DNA from 2 places in the Micromonospora sp. WMMD987 genome. Region 2 is predicted to be linked to the other one. Evidence: riboswitches for the same ligand, from Rfam matches in the RefSeq annotation. Region 2 holds a riboswitch; the other holds the start of a gene.
The links. A riboswitch is a leader RNA that binds a small molecule or an ion and turns the genes downstream of it on or off. The one in region 2 is predicted to bind cobalamin.
Positions count from the first base shown of each region.

Region 1 (7,191 bases), 930 kb from region 2:
CGGTGCTGCGCGCGACCGCACCGCTCCCTGTCGAGTTCACCCGACTCGGCAAAGGAGACGGACACCAGCCGCACCCAGGGCACTCACCCGAGCCGCCCGGGCCTGCCCGTAGGCGGAATGCGCAGGAGGTACGGGCGGACTCCGTGAGGGAGCCCGCCCGTACCTGCCCGATCAGCTCCGGCGGACCTCGATGGCGGCTGCGACCAGGTGTCGGAGGGACGCCTCGACTTCGGCGTAGGCACGGGTCTTCAGACCGCAGTCCGGGTTGACCCACAACCGCCGGGCGGGCACGGCCGCGACGGCCCGGTGGAGCGCGTCGACCACCTCATCGTGGGGCGGGATGCGGGGCGAGTGGATGTCCCACACCCCGGGGCCGACGCCCCGGCGGTAGCCGATCGCGGCGAGGTCGTCGAGGATCTCCATCTTCGAGCGGGACGCCTCGATGCTCGTGACATCGGCGTCGAGAGCGTCGATCGCGGTGATCACCTCGCCGAACTCGCTGTAGCACAGGTGGGTGTGGATCTGGGTGTCGTCGGCGACGCCACTGGTGGCGAGACGGAACGCGTTCACCGCCCAGTCCAGGTACGCCGTCTGGTCGGCCCGGCGCAGCGGCAGGGTCTCCCGCAGGGCGGGTTCGTCGACCTGGATGATCCGGATCCCGGCGGCCTCCAGGTCGCGGCACTCGTCGCGCAGCGCGAGCGCGACCTGGTCGGCGGTGTCGGCCAGGGGCTGGTCGGTACGGACGAACGACCAGGCCAGGATGGTGACCGGGCCGGTGAGCATGCCCTTGACCGGGCGGTCGGTCAGCGACTGCGCGTAGGTGGACCACTCGACGGTCATCGGGGCACGGCGGGCCACGTCCCCGTGGATGATCGGCGGGCGGACGCACCGGGAGCCGTAGGACTGCACCCAGCCGTGCGTGGTGGCGGCGAAACCGTCGAGCTGCTCCCCGAAGTACTGGACCATGTCGTTGCGCTCCGGCTCACCGTGCACCAGCACGTCCAGGCCCAGCCGCTCCTGCAACCGGATGACCTGCTCCACCTCGGCGCGCATCCGCTGCGTGTAGCCGGCGTCGTCGAGAGTGCCGGCGCGGTGTGCGGCACGGGCCCGGCGCAGCTCGGTGGTCTGCGGGAACGAGCCGATCGTGGTGGTCGGCAGGTCCGGCAGCCCCAACCGTTCCTGTTGGCGGGCGGCCCGCTCGGCGTAGTCGCCGCGGTGCCGGTCGGTGGGGCGCAGCGCCGCCAACCGGCCGCGTACGTCATCGTGCCGCCACGCCGGCGGGACGGACGGCGGCGGGGCCGGCAGGCTGGTGGTGCCGTCGCGCAGCGCCCGGCCGAGCAGGACCACCTCGTCGACCTTCTGCCGGGCGAACGCGAGTCGAGCGGACAGTTCCGGGTCGAGGGAGGTCTCGGCGGACAGGTCGACCGGGACGTGCAGCAGCGAACAGGACGTGGACACCGCCACGTGGTCGGCCAGTCCGCCGACCGTGGCACCGGCGGCGACAGCGGCGCGTAGATCCGTGCGCCAGATGTTGCGCCCGTCGACCAGACCGGCGACGACGGTCCTGCCGCGCAGGGGACCGGCTGCGGCGAGCCGGTGCAGGTTGCCCGGGCCGGCGACCAGGTCCAGGCCGACCGCCTCGACCGGGGTGTCCAGCAGCGCCGGCAGCGCGTCGCCGAGGTCACCGAAGTAGGTGGCGACGAAGATCCGGGGGCGGTGGGGCAGCTCACCGAGGCGTCGGTAGGCGTGCCGCAGACCGTCGATCTCGGCCGGGGTGCGGTCGGCGACGTAGGCGGGTTCGTCCAGTTGGATCCAGGCCACGCCCGCGTCGGCCAGGGCGGTGAGGATCCGGGCGTACGTGTCGACCAGGTCGTCGAGCCGGGCGAACGGGTCGTCGCCCTTGGCCAGCAGCAGGAAGGTGGCTGGCCCGACCAGCACCGGACGGGTGGTGATGCCGAGGTCACGTGCCTGCGCATACTCGCCCAGCGCCTTTGCCGGATTCGCCGCGAACACGGTGTCGGGGTCGATCTCCGGCACCAGGTAGTGGTAGTTGGTGTCGAACCACTTGGTGAGTTCCAACGCGGGCGCGGCATCGACACCACGGGCCATGGCGAAGTAGGTGTCGAGGTGACCGAGGCCGAGCCGGGCGAACCGGCGGGGGACCGCACCGACCGCGACGGCGGTGTCGAGCATGTGGTCGTAGTAGGAGAACGTGTTGGACGGGATCGCGTCGAGCCGGGCGTCACGCAGCGTCCGCCACACCTCGGCCCGCAGCCCGGCCGCGACGTCCTCCAGGCCCGCGGCGTCCAGCGTGCCGGCCCAGTACGCCTCGACGGCCTTTTTCCACTCGCGGTGGGAACCGATACGGGGATAGCCGAGCACGGTGCTCTGCCCGAATGAGGTGGTCACAGGTGGTCCTTCCCTCGCGGTGTCCGACGACCACCCGAGAGGAAGACGGATACGCCACGGCGTAACCGGCATTCCGCCCTGGCCCTCCCGAGAGGCCGCCGACGGCGCGTACCGGCGGTACGCGCAGCGCTGGCAGGTCTTCGGACTCGTGGGCGTGACACAGGGTCGCCTACTGGCCGTCGCTTCCCAGACCGTGCGGTCCAGTGCTTCGTTGACGGCGGTCGTTCCCACTCACCGCTGCGGGGCAGTCCCGGTCTCGCACCGGGTTCCCTCTTACGACGCCCCACCCGCGCACGGGAGGGGCGAACCAGCACCGCCCGCGATCCTACCGCCCCACCGCCGCCCGCCGCGGCCGGCGTCCGGGGCGCGTGCCAGACGTGTTCGTCTCCGGGCCGGATCCTGTTGTGCGGGTGCCGGACGGTGGCGGCGGGACCTGGGGTGGTGGGGTCAGTCGGCGGCGGCGAGGGCGGCGATGCGCAGGGAGATCTCCCGGACGATGACGGGTAACTCCCTACCGGTGTGGTCGCTGGTGATCGCGAGGGCGAGTTCGGTGAGCAGGAGGAAGGCGTGGGCGCGTTCGGCGTCGTCGGTGAACGCGTCGGTGAGCGCCTGGACGCCGGGGAGGTCGCCGCGGTGGCGGGCGGCGACGATCCCCACGGCACGTTGCATCCCGGCCAGCAGGTCAGCGGCGTCAGGTGTCATGCGGCGCGGGCGAGGTCCCGCAGCCGGTCGAGCAGCTCCGCCGGATCCGCGTCGGCTCTGCCCTGGGCGGACGCGGCGTTGCCACCGCCCTTACCGGCCAGCAGACTCTTGATCAGGTCGTTGGCGGCCAGGCCGCGGTGCACACCGGCGGGGGTGACGGCGACGACGATGCTCGCCCCGGCGACGACGCCGACGACGCCGGGGCGACGGCCGAGGCGATCGCGGACCTTCTCGGCGAGACGGCGGGCGTCGCCGGTGGTGGTGATACCGGCGTAGGCGACGCCGTCGAGGTCGACGGCGTTGGCGGCGTACGTGTCGGCGTCCAGGTCGATCAGCCGGCCGCGCAGGTCGTCGGCCTCGCGTTCGGTCTGCTTGAGTCGCGCCAGCAGGGTGGTGATCCGGTCGGGGAGTTCCTCGGGGCGGGCTTTGAGCTGGGCGGCGAGTTGGCTGACGAGGTCACGTTCGCGGGCCAGGTAGCGGAACGCCTCGATCCCGGTGACCGCTTCGATGCGACGTTGGCCGGCGCCGACCGACGATTCGCCGGTGAGGGCGAGGGAGCCGATCTGCGCGGAGTGCGCGACGTGGGTGCCGCCGCACAGCTCGCGGGACCACTCGCCACCGATCTCGACGACCCGGACGGTGTCGTCGTAGGTCTCGCCGAACAGGGCCAGGGCGCCCTCGGCGCGGGCCTGTGCCAGCGGCAGGTGGCGGACCTCGACGGGCAGGTCACGGCGGATCGCCAGATTGGCGACCTCCTCGATCTCGCTGCGGGTGGTGTCGGTCAGGCCGCCGCGCCAGGCGAAGTCCAGGCGCAGATAGCCGGGCCGGTTGTACGAGCCCGACTGCAGCGCGTTCGGCCCGAGGACCTGGCGCAGCGCGGCATGCACGACGTGCGTGCCCGAGTGGGCCTGCCGGGCGCCGATGCGCCACTCGGGGTCGACCGCGGCGTGCACCGGGTCACCGACGGCGAGGCTGCCGTCGAGGATCCGGACGGTGTGCGCGATCAGGCCCTTGACCGGTCGCTGCACGTCGATGATCTCGGCGCGCAGGTTCGGGCCGGTGAGCAGGCCGGCGTCGGAGTCCTGTCCGCCGCTCTCGGCGTAGAACGGGGTGCGGTCCAGTGCGACGGTGACGATGTCGCCGGCCCCGGCGGTGTCCACCGTCGCGCCGCCGGACCAGATCGCGACGACCCGGGATTCGGTGTCGAGCGTCTCGTAGGCCAACCAGTCGGTGGGTCCGTGCGCGTCCAGCACCGTCCGGTAGGCCGACAGGTCGGTGTGGCCGGTCTTGCGGGCCTTCGCGTCGGCCTTCGCGCGGGTGCGCTGCTCGGTCATCAGTGCCCGGAACCCGTCGGCGTCCACGGTCAGGCCCTGCTCGTTGGCGATCTCCAGGGTGAGGTCGATCGGGAAGCCGTACGTGTCGTGCAGTTGGAACGCCTTGTCGCCGGGCAGTGACGAGCGTCCGGCTTTCTTGGTCTCGGCGATCGCGGTGTCGAGGATGGTGGTACCGGCGCGCAGCGTGCCGAGGAAGGTGTCCTCCTCGGCGTAGGCGGCCGAGGAGATGCGGTCGAAGTCGGCGGCGAGTTCCGGGTACGACGGGGCCATGCAGTCGCGGGCGACGGGAAGCAGCTCGGGCAGGGCCTTGCCCTGCCAGCCGAGCAGGCGCATGGCGCGGATCGCCCGACGCATGATCCGCCGCAGCACGTAGCCCCGGCCTTCGTTGGACGGGTTGACCCCGTCGCCGATGAGCATGAGCGCGGTACGGACGTGGTCGGCGATGACCCGCAGGCGGACGTCGTCGGGGTGGGACTGGCTGGCCGCCTGCCCGGAGTGCACACCGTACCGTTTGCCGGTCAGGTCGGCGGCCCTGGCCAGAATGGGACGTACTTCGTCGATCTCGTAGAGGTTGTCCACCCCTTGCAGGATCGAGGCGATCCGTTCCAGGCCCATCCCGGTGTCGATGTTCTTGTTCGGCAGCTCGCCGATGATCCGGAAGTCGGTCTTCGACGCCACGTCGGCGATCTCGTACTGCATGAACACCAGGTTCCAGAACTCGAGGTAGCGATCCTCGTCGACCTCCGGACCGCCCTCGGCGCCGTAGGCCGGGCCGCGGTCGTAGTACAGCTCGGAACAGGGACCCGCCGGGCCGGGGATGCCCATCGACCAGAAGTTGTCCGCCTTGCCCCGCCGCACGATGCGCTCGACCGGCACGCCGGTCTTGAGCCACAGGTCGTACGCCTCGTCGTCGTCCAGGTAGACCGTCGCCCAGATCCGCTCCGGGTCCAACCCGAAACCGCCCTGCTCCACCGGGGTGGTCGACAGCTCCCAGGCGAGGGGGATCGCCCCGGCCTTGAAGTAGTCGCCGAACGAGAAGTTGCCGTTCATCTGGAAGAACGTGCCGTGCCGGCTGGTCTTACCGACCTCGTCGATGTCCGGCGTCCGGATGCACTTCTGCACCGATGTGGCCGTCCGGTAGGGCGCGGCCTGCTGGCCGAGGAAGTAGGGGACGAACTGCACCATTCCGGCGTTGATGAACAGCAGGTTCGGATCCGAGATCGCGGGCAACGGTGCCGAGGGCACCACCGTGTGTCCGTTGGCCTCGAAGTGCGCCAGGAAGCGCCGCTTGATCTCCGCCGTCTGCACAACGCCCCCTTTGTTGCCTCATCTTTGCAACTGCATCATATTGGCAGGAGGGTGAGGCGGTTCGGGACGCCCCACGGTCGACCGTCCCGCTCGCTGGCCCGCGGCGCGGCGCGGCCGGCGGGCCGGCCGGGGGAAGACGGCAGGCGCCGCGCGGGCTCGGGCGTTCCGGTCGGTGCCGTCGGCACGTCTGGTGGCGCCGTCGGCACCGACCGGATGACCACCGCCGTCAGCTGTCGGGCGGGGTGGCGGTGACGGCGACGAGCAGGGACAGTTCCCGTACGAGATCGTCCATGGACTGGCCGCTCTGCGCGCGGAGCAGCCCGAGGCCCAGGTCCGCCAGGAGGTAGAAGCCGAGGCTCTTGGCCTGCTCGGAACCGAACGCGGCGAGCAGCTCCTCGGCGCCGCCGAGGTCACCGCGATGCTTGGCCGCGATGACCCCGGCGGCGCGTTGGACCAGTTCGGCCGCTGCCGGGGTGGGGCTGGTCACCGTCAGATCTTCGGCGTGGTGGCGCGGGCGGCGTCGAAGCGGGCGATCACGTCCGACCAGTTGACCAGGTTCCACAGCCGGTCGACGTAGTCCGGCCGGACGTTGCGGTACTGCAGGTAGTAGGCGTGCTCCCAGGCGTCGAAGACCAGCAGCGGGATGGAGCCCTGGCCGACGTTGCCGTGGTGGTCGTAGACCTGCTCCACGATCAGCCGCTGCCCGAGCGGTTCCCAGGCCAGCACGCCCCATCCGGAGCCCTGCACACCCTTGGTGGCGGCGGACAGCTGCCCGGCGAACGCGTCGAACGTGCCGAAGTGTTCCTCGATCGCGGCGGCCAGCTCACCGTCGGGACGGTCACCGCCGTCCGGGGACAGGTTGCCCCAGAAGATCGTGTGCAAGACGTGCCCGGACAGGTTGAACGCGTACGTCTTCTCCAGGCCGACCAGGGTCGAGAAGTCCCCCTTCGCGCGGGCCTCGGCGAGCTGCTCCAGGCCGTCGTTGGCGCCCTTGACGTACGCGGCGTGGTGCTTGTCGTGGTGCAGCTCCAGGATCTGGCCCGACATGGCCGGCTCCAGCGCGCCGTAGTCGTAGGGCAGATCGGGCAGGGTGTAGACCGCCATCAGAACTCCTCGTGGTTGCTGCCGTAACTATGCTCTTGCCACTATCTTGCAATAGAACCGGTGACTGCGCGGCGAGGAGCGGCGGTTGACCACGTCGGAGACCGAGCGGGTGAACGCCGCGGTGCAGCGACTACGCCGCGCTGGCCTGCGCAACACCGCGGCCCGCCGCGGAGTGCTCGACCAACTCGCCCACGCTGTCGGTGGCCGCGGGCACCTCACCGTGAGCGAGGTGTATCGAGCCCTGCTCGCCCGTGGCGTGGTCGTGGAACTGTCGACGGTGCATCGGGTGCTGCGGCAACTGGTCGAGCTGGGCATCGCCCACACCGTGCCGGTC
Region 1 covers NZ_CP120861.1:3,883,397-3,890,587, reverse strand. The annotation lists gene metE (5-methyltetrahydropteroyltriglutamate--homocysteine S-methyltransferase) at 172-2,409, opposite strand; cobalamin riboswitch at 2,523-2,736, opposite strand; gene O7612_RS16365 (superoxide dismutase) at 2,857-3,111, opposite strand; gene alaS (alanine--tRNA ligase) at 3,108-5,753, opposite strand; gene O7612_RS16355 (superoxide dismutase) at 5,980-6,240, opposite strand; gene O7612_RS16350 (superoxide dismutase) at 6,243-6,857, opposite strand; gene O7612_RS16345 (transcriptional repressor) at 6,943-7,191, shown strand, end outside.
Region 1: another riboswitch for cobalamin. It lies ahead of metE (5-methyltetrahydropteroyltriglutamate--homocysteine S-methyltransferase); the one in region 2 lies ahead of O7612_RS12445 (ribonucleoside-diphosphate reductase subunit alpha).

Region 2 (7,191 bases):
CGGGGTCGAGCAGCAGCTGCCGCCCGGCGGTACGGGGTTCGTCGACGGTGGTCACTGGCACGCCTCGCAGCTCTCGGGGTTCTCCAGGGAACAGGCCAGCGCCTCGGCGTCGGCCGCGACGGCCGAGGCGACGGTGACGGTGGCCTGCTGGATCCGGGTCGCCGGACGCGACCGCAGGTAGTAGGTGGTCTTCAGCCCGGACTTCCAGGCGTACAGGTACATCGAGGAGAGCTTGCCGATGGTCGGCGCGCTGAGGAACAGGTTCAACGACTGCGACTGGTCGACGTACGGCGCCCGCGCGGCGGCCAGGTCGATCAGTGCCCGCTGCGGCAGCTCCCACGCGGTGCGGAACAGCTCCCGCACCTCGGCGGGCAGCTCGACGATGCCCTGCACCGAGCCCTCGGCCCGCTTGATCCGGTCGCGGATCTCCGGCGTCCACAGCCCGCGCGCCTTCAGCTCCCGCACCAGGTACGTGTTGACCTGGAGGAACTCCCCGGACATGGTTTCGCGCTTGAACAGGTTGGACACCTGCGGCTCGATGCACTCGTAGCAGCCGGCGATCGACGCGATCGTGGCGGTCGGGGCGATCGCCACCAGCAGCGAGTTGCGCAGGCCGTGCGCCGCGATCCGGGTACGCAGCGCGGCCCAGCGCCCGGTCTGGGTGGGCTCGGCCCCCCACAGGTCGGGGTGCAGGTCACCCCGGGCCGCCCGGGTCTGCGGGTACGCCGGGTGCGCGCCGAACCGTTCGGCCAGGTCGGTCGAGGTCTCCAGCGCGGTCAGGAAGATCTCCTCCTGCACCCGGGTGGACAACTCCCGGGCCGCCGCCGAGTCGAACGGCAGGCGCAGCGCGAACAACGCGTCCTGGAGCCCCATCAGCCCCAGCCCGACCGGCCGCCAGCGCGGGTTCGAGGCCGCCGCCTGCTCGGCCGGGTAGTAGTTGATGTCGATCACCCGGTCCAGGAACACCACCGCCGTCCGGACGGTCTCGCGCAGTTTGTCCCAGTCGACGCCGTCGCCGGTCAGGTGCGCGCCCAGGTTGACCGACCCCAGGTTGCACACGGCGGTCTCGGTGTCGCTGTTGACCTCCAGGATCTCGGTGCACAGGTTGGACAGGTGGATCGTGTTGCCCGGCACACCGGTCTGGTTGGACAGCCGGTTGGACGGATCCTTGAACGTCATCCACCCGTTGCCGGTCTGCGCCAGGGTGCGCATCATCCGTCCGTACAGGTCCCGTGCCCTGACGGTGCGGACCGCATTCTTCTCGGCGACCCGGTACGCCGCGTCGAACTCCTCGCCGTACAGGTCGGGCAGTTCCGGGGCGTCCGACGGGTCGATCAACGACCACTCGCCGTCGGCCTCGACCCGGCGCATGAACTCGTCGGGGATCCAGTTGGCCAGGTTGAGGTTGTGGGTACGCCGGGCCTCCTCGCCGGTGTTGTCCCGCAGCTCCAGGAACTCCTCGACGTCCGGGTGCCAGGGTTCCAGGTAGACGCAGGCCGCCCCCTTGCGCCGGCCGCCCTGGTTGACCGCCGCGACCCCGGCGTCGAGGGTCTTCAGGAACGGCACGATCCCGTTCGACCGGCCGTTGGTGCCCCGGATCAACGCGCCCCGGCCGCGCACCCGCGTGAAGGAGATGCCGATGCCGCCGGAGAACTTCGACAGCTTCGCCACCTGGTGGTACCGCTCGTAGATCGAGTCCAGCTCGTCGCGCGGCGAGTCGACCAGGAAACACGACGACATCTGGGTGTGCCGGGTGCCCGAGTTGAACAACGTCGGGGAACTCGGCAGGTAGGCCAGCGACGACATCAGCCGGTAGAACCCGACCGCCTCGTCGGGCGTGGTGGACAGCCCGCAGGCCACCCGCAGCAGCCAGTACTGCGGGGTCTCCACCACCAGCCGCGACCGCGGGTGCCGCAGCAGGTACCGGTCGGCCACCGTCCGCAGCCCGAAGTACTCGAACCGCAGGTCACCTGTGGGGTCGACAGCGTGGTCGACCTGCCCGGCGTGCCGGGCCACGAACGCGGCGGTGTCGTCGGCGATCAGGCCGAGACCGTGGGCGTACCGGACGGACTGGCTGAAGCCCGCCACCGCCTGCCCGCGTACCTCCTTCGCCACGGATGCGGCCAGCAGCCGCGCCGCCAGCCGGGAGTACTGCGGTTCCGTGCCGATCAGCTCCGCCGCCGTCTGGATCGACAGCCTGTCCACCTCGGCCGTGGTCGCCCCGTCGTAGAGGCCGGCGACCGTCGTGGTGGCCACCCGCAGCGGGTCCACCTCGGGCAGGTCGGTGGCCCACCGCCCGACCGCTCTGACGATCCGGTCGACGTCCACCGGCTCGGTGCCGCCGTCGGGCGTGCGCACCCGCAGCACCGGCCGGCGCGGCTCCACCTCGCCCACACCGGGTGGGGGACTCTCCTGTACGACCGTCATGACCTCTCCTCGCCGTCACCGATGACCATCGGACGCGGGAGAACGCCAACGGGCGCGGCGCGACGGCCGCCCCGGAACCTGGCGTCGGTCGTCCCGCGCGACCTCAGGCCGCCGCGCGCGGCAGCGCACGGCGCGCTGGCAGGTCTTCGGACTCGCGGGCCTGACCGGGGTCCACCGGTCGCCTACTGGCCGTCGCTTCCCGGACCTCGCGGTCCAGTGCTCGATGACGGCGGTCGTTCCCACTCACCGCTGCGGGGCAGTCCCGGATTTCCACCGGGTTCCCTGTTGCCTCGACCGCACCCGTCCGGGTGGGGCGAACCAGCTGCGTGGCACACCATATATGGCGTGCATGGGGGAGAGGCAACACTAGATGTCGCGGGGGCGTGTCGGATAACTCTCATCCGACCGTCCGGTGGCCCGCAGCGACGCCAGCAGCCGCAGCGCGTCGGCGTCGGCGCTGCCGGGCTCGGCGGTGAAGACCAGCATGACCGGCCCGGGGCTGCCGGGCAGCGGATAGGTGTCCCAGTCCAGGATGATGTCGCCGACCCCGGGGACCTGGAAGGTCTTGGTGCCGCTGACCGACTCGCGCACGTCGTGCCGGGACCACAGCCGACGGAACTCGGCGCTGCGGATGCTCAGCTCACCGACGATCGCGGTGGCCCGGGGATGGGTGGGGTCGGTGGCGACCGCGGCCCGCAACATGCCGATGTAGTCCATCGCCTGCCGCTCCCAGGCCGCGCACCGCCGCGTCCGCGTCGCCGCCTCGTCGAACATCAGCAGCAGCATGTTGAGCCGGTCCGGCGGGTGGCCGGCCGGGTCGCCGAGCAGCGCCACCGCCCACCGGTTCCAGGCGAGCAGGTCCAGGTGGCGGCCGAGCACCACCGCCGGGGTGTCCATCACCCGCAGCAGCCGCCGGGTGCTCTCCGGCACCCGCTCCGGACCGTGGTCCACCCGGGCCGGCACCGGCCGGCGGGCGGCGCGGGCCAGGGTGAACAGGTGCCGGCGTTCCCCGGCGTCGAGCCCGAGCGCGGCGGCGAGCGCGTCCAGCACGTCGTCGGACGGGCGGACCTCGCGACCCTGCTCCATCCGTTGGTAGTAGTCGGTGCTCAACCCGGCCAGCAGCGCCAGCTCCTCGCGGCGCAGCCCGGTGACCCGGCGGCGTCCGCCCGGCTCCAGGCCGACGTCGCGGGGGTGCAGCCGGCCGCGCCGGGCGCGCAGGAAGTCACCGAGTTCGCGGGCGTACGGATGGGTCATGGGGCCAGTGTGGCGCGGCCCGGACCGGCCCGGGTAGGTCTGCGGGACCTAGGCAACCGGGAACGACCGCGCCCGGCCGGTCCGCCCCTAGCGTCGACGCTCCCACCCCGACCGACCAGGAGCAGCAGATGACATGGACCACCGACCGCATCCCCGACCAGCACGGCCGCACCGCCGTCGTCACCGGCGCGAACTCGGGACTCGGCCTGGTCACCGCCGCCGCGCTGGCCCACCGGGGCGCGCACGTCGTGCTGGCCGTCCGCGACCCCGCCGCCGGTCGGCAGGCCGCCCGCCGGATCGGCGGGACCGTCGAGGTACGCGAGCTGGACCTGGCCTCGCTGGCCTCGGTACGGGCGTTCGCGGCGCGGCTGGCCGCCGACCATCCGGTGCTCGACCTGCTGGTCAACAACGCCGGCGCGGTGCTGCTCGGGCCGCGCCGCACCAGTGTCGACGGCCACGAGCTGCACCTCGCCACCAACCTGCTGGGCCACTTCGCGCTGACCGGCCTGCTGCTGGGCAACCTGGCCGCGGCAGGGGCCGCCCGGGTGGTCAGCCTCAGCTCGATCACCCACCGCAACGCGCACCTGGACTTCGCCGACCTGATGGGCGAGCGCGGCTACCGGGGCACCACAGCGTACGGCCGGTCCAAGCTCGCCACCACCGTCTTCGGCGTCGAACTGGACCGTCGGCTGCGCGCCGCCGGGTCGCCGGTCCTCAGCGTGCTGGCCCACCCCGGCGTCACCCGTACCAACCTGACTCCCCGGGCGTGGGAGCACCGGGGCCGGTGGGGCCGGGTGATCGCCCGGCTCGGCCTGCTGGCCACCCAGCCGGTGGAGCGGGGCGCGTTGCCCCAGCTGCGCGCCGCCACCGATCCCGGGGTACGGGGTGGCCAGTTCTTCGGCCCGGCCCGGTTCTTCCAGACCCGGGGTCCGGTCACCGAGGTCCGGTACAGCCCGGAGGCCGCCGATCCGGTCGTCGGCCGTCGGCTCTGGACGGCGGCCGAGGAACTGACCGGCGTCGGCTACCTCTGACACAGGGGCGCACTAGCATGGCTGCGGTCGGTGACGGCGGCGGAGACGAGGCGAGATGAGATGGCTGGGGCGGGTGCTGGGCGGTGGGAGCCGGCAGGTCCAGGAGGATCCGGTCCGGCAGGCGGCGCTGTCGGCCGAGGTGCGGCAGCGGTTCGGCACCCACCTGGCCGTCCGACCGGCCGACCAGGTGGCGGCGATCGTCGGCCTGCTCGACGACGGGGACGGCCTGGCGGTGGCGGCCGCGATCGTCGGTGAGTTCGCCGCCGCGGCCCACGCGGACCTGCTGGCGCAGACGGCGGAGCTGTACCGGCGTACCGGTCACCGGTTCCCGGTGGACCGGCGCAACTACCGGCCCCTGTGGCGGGAGGCCGGCGGGCGGCTGCACTGGCCGCTGTTCGCGCTGCCGGGCGGCCTGCACCCGTACGTGCACGTCGCCGCCGCCGCCACCGTGGTGGGGGCGCGGGCGTCGCAGCTGGTCCGGGCGACCGACCCGCATCCCCTGCTCGCCCACCTGTTCGAGGTGCTCGACCTCACCACCTGCGGCTGGGAGTACGGCCGGGTGCGGGTGGACCACGACGGGGCGTCACTGGTCGGTCGGCTGATCTCGACCACCCGGGACGTCCGGGCGGCGATGAAGGAGCCCCCGTCGCTGCCGCCGTCGGTGCGCGAACTCATGCGCACCAACCGGACGGTCGACGTCTTCGACCTCACCGGCGGCCGGGTCGTCGGCACCATCAACGTGGGCGGTGAGCTGCGACCGGCGCTGCTGACCTGACGCCGGGCCGACCGGCGGCCGACGCGGCTGCCGCCGGCCGGGTCCGCCGACCGCCGTCGACGCCCCGGTCCGGCGCACCGCCCACGACCGGGTCAGGCGAAGACCAGTTCCAGGTGGTGGTCGAGGACCGCCGTCGCCTGCTCCGGGGTGTACTGCCCGCCGAGCAGGTACATCCCCAGTCCCTCCACCAGCGCCAGCAACCCCGCCGCGGCGTCCGACGCTGCCCCTGCCCGGCCGGCGGGTGACGCCGGTGGACGCGGCAGCAGCCCGGCGACGAACTCCACCAGTTGCTCGGTGTCCGGCCGCAGGCCGGGAGCCGCCGCCGGGTGCAGGGCGGTCCAGGACAGGAACGCCAGCGCCACCCGGCCGTCCGCGCGGGCCGCCTCGTCCAGCGGCAGCAACGCCTCCAGCAGGGTGCGCAGCAGCAGTCGGGGCGCCGGGTCCGGGCCGAGCGCCGCGACCGCCGACTCGACCCGTGCCCGGCCCCGGTCGCGGACGACGGACAGGGCGAACGCCATCATCTCGTCCTTGGTGGTGAAGTAGTGCTGCACCATCCCGGCGGAGACCCCCGCCTCGGCGGCCACGTGCCGCAGGCTCACCGCCTCCAGGCCCCGGTCGGCGGCGACCCGCATGAGCGCGTCGGCGATCAGGGTGCGCCGCTGGCGGGGGTCGACCCTCTTGGGCATCGGGGTCCTACCGTCCCGTCGTCACGGTGCCGGCCGCACCGTCCACGGTGACCACCTGGCCGGTGACGATCCGCGAGGTGACGCCCGGCACGCTGATCACGGCCGGAATCCCGTACTCGCGGGCCACCGTGGGGCCGTGCGCCATGATCGCGCCGGTCTCGGTGACCAGGGCCGCGGCGGTCAGGAACAGCGGCGTCCAGCCCGGGTCGGTGGTGGCGGTCACGAGGATCTCCCCGGGTTCGAGGTACGCGGTGGCCGGGTCGGTGATCACCCGGGCCGGGCCGGTCACCCTACCCGTCGCCGCCCCCACGCCCCGCAGCAGTCCCTCCCCGTCGTCGCTGGCCGGCAGGGTGCTCTCCACGTCGGTCCCGTCGGAGAGGATCGCCACCGGCACCACCCGGCGGCGCAGTTCGCGCCGGTGCGTCGCCCGGCGTCGGGCGACCAGCCCGGTCAGGTCGGCGCCGTCGAGGGCCGCCTCGACCTCGTCGAGGGTGAGGAACATGACGTCGTCCGCCACCGGGAACAGCGTCGCCCCGATCAGCAGCAACTGCTCGCGGACGGCCTGGAGCCGGTACAGTCCGGCGAACTTCCCGGACTCCCGCAGTCCCGCCAGCCGCCGCGCCCGCCGCAGCAGGAAGACCGCGATCCGGCCCCGGACCGGGCGCTGCCGGACCGCCCGCGCGGCCAAGCTGTCGAGCGCGGCCCCGGCGGCTTCGGCGGCCTCGGCGAAACGCCGGTCGGGGGCCAGCGCGGGGTCGGTGAGCCGCAGGTAGTTCGCGATCGCCGCGAAGACCGGGGTGGGGTCCTCGGCCCAGCGCGGCACGCCGACGTCGGCCTCGGCCGCGGCCCGGTGGCCGTAGCGGGACAGGAAGGCGGACAGGTCGATCTCGGGCAGCCCGCCCCGGAGGTACCGGGCCGCCAGCTCGGCCGGTGGCGTGTCGAGGAGCAGCTCGCGGTGCGGCCGGGCGGCCGATGCCAGCGCCCAGAGCGCGAGGTCCATCTCGATGGTCACGTTGTG
Region 2 covers NZ_CP120861.1:2,951,720-2,958,910, forward strand. The annotation lists gene O7612_RS12445 (ribonucleoside-diphosphate reductase subunit alpha) at 52-2,427, opposite strand; cobalamin riboswitch at 2,547-2,765, opposite strand; gene O7612_RS12450 (helix-turn-helix transcriptional regulator) at 2,794-3,681, opposite strand; gene O7612_RS12455 (oxidoreductase) at 3,810-4,712, shown strand; gene O7612_RS12460 (hypothetical protein) at 4,768-5,487, shown strand; gene O7612_RS12465 (TetR/AcrR family transcriptional regulator) at 5,580-6,173, opposite strand; gene O7612_RS12470 (PEP/pyruvate-binding domain-containing protein) at 6,181-7,191, opposite strand, start outside.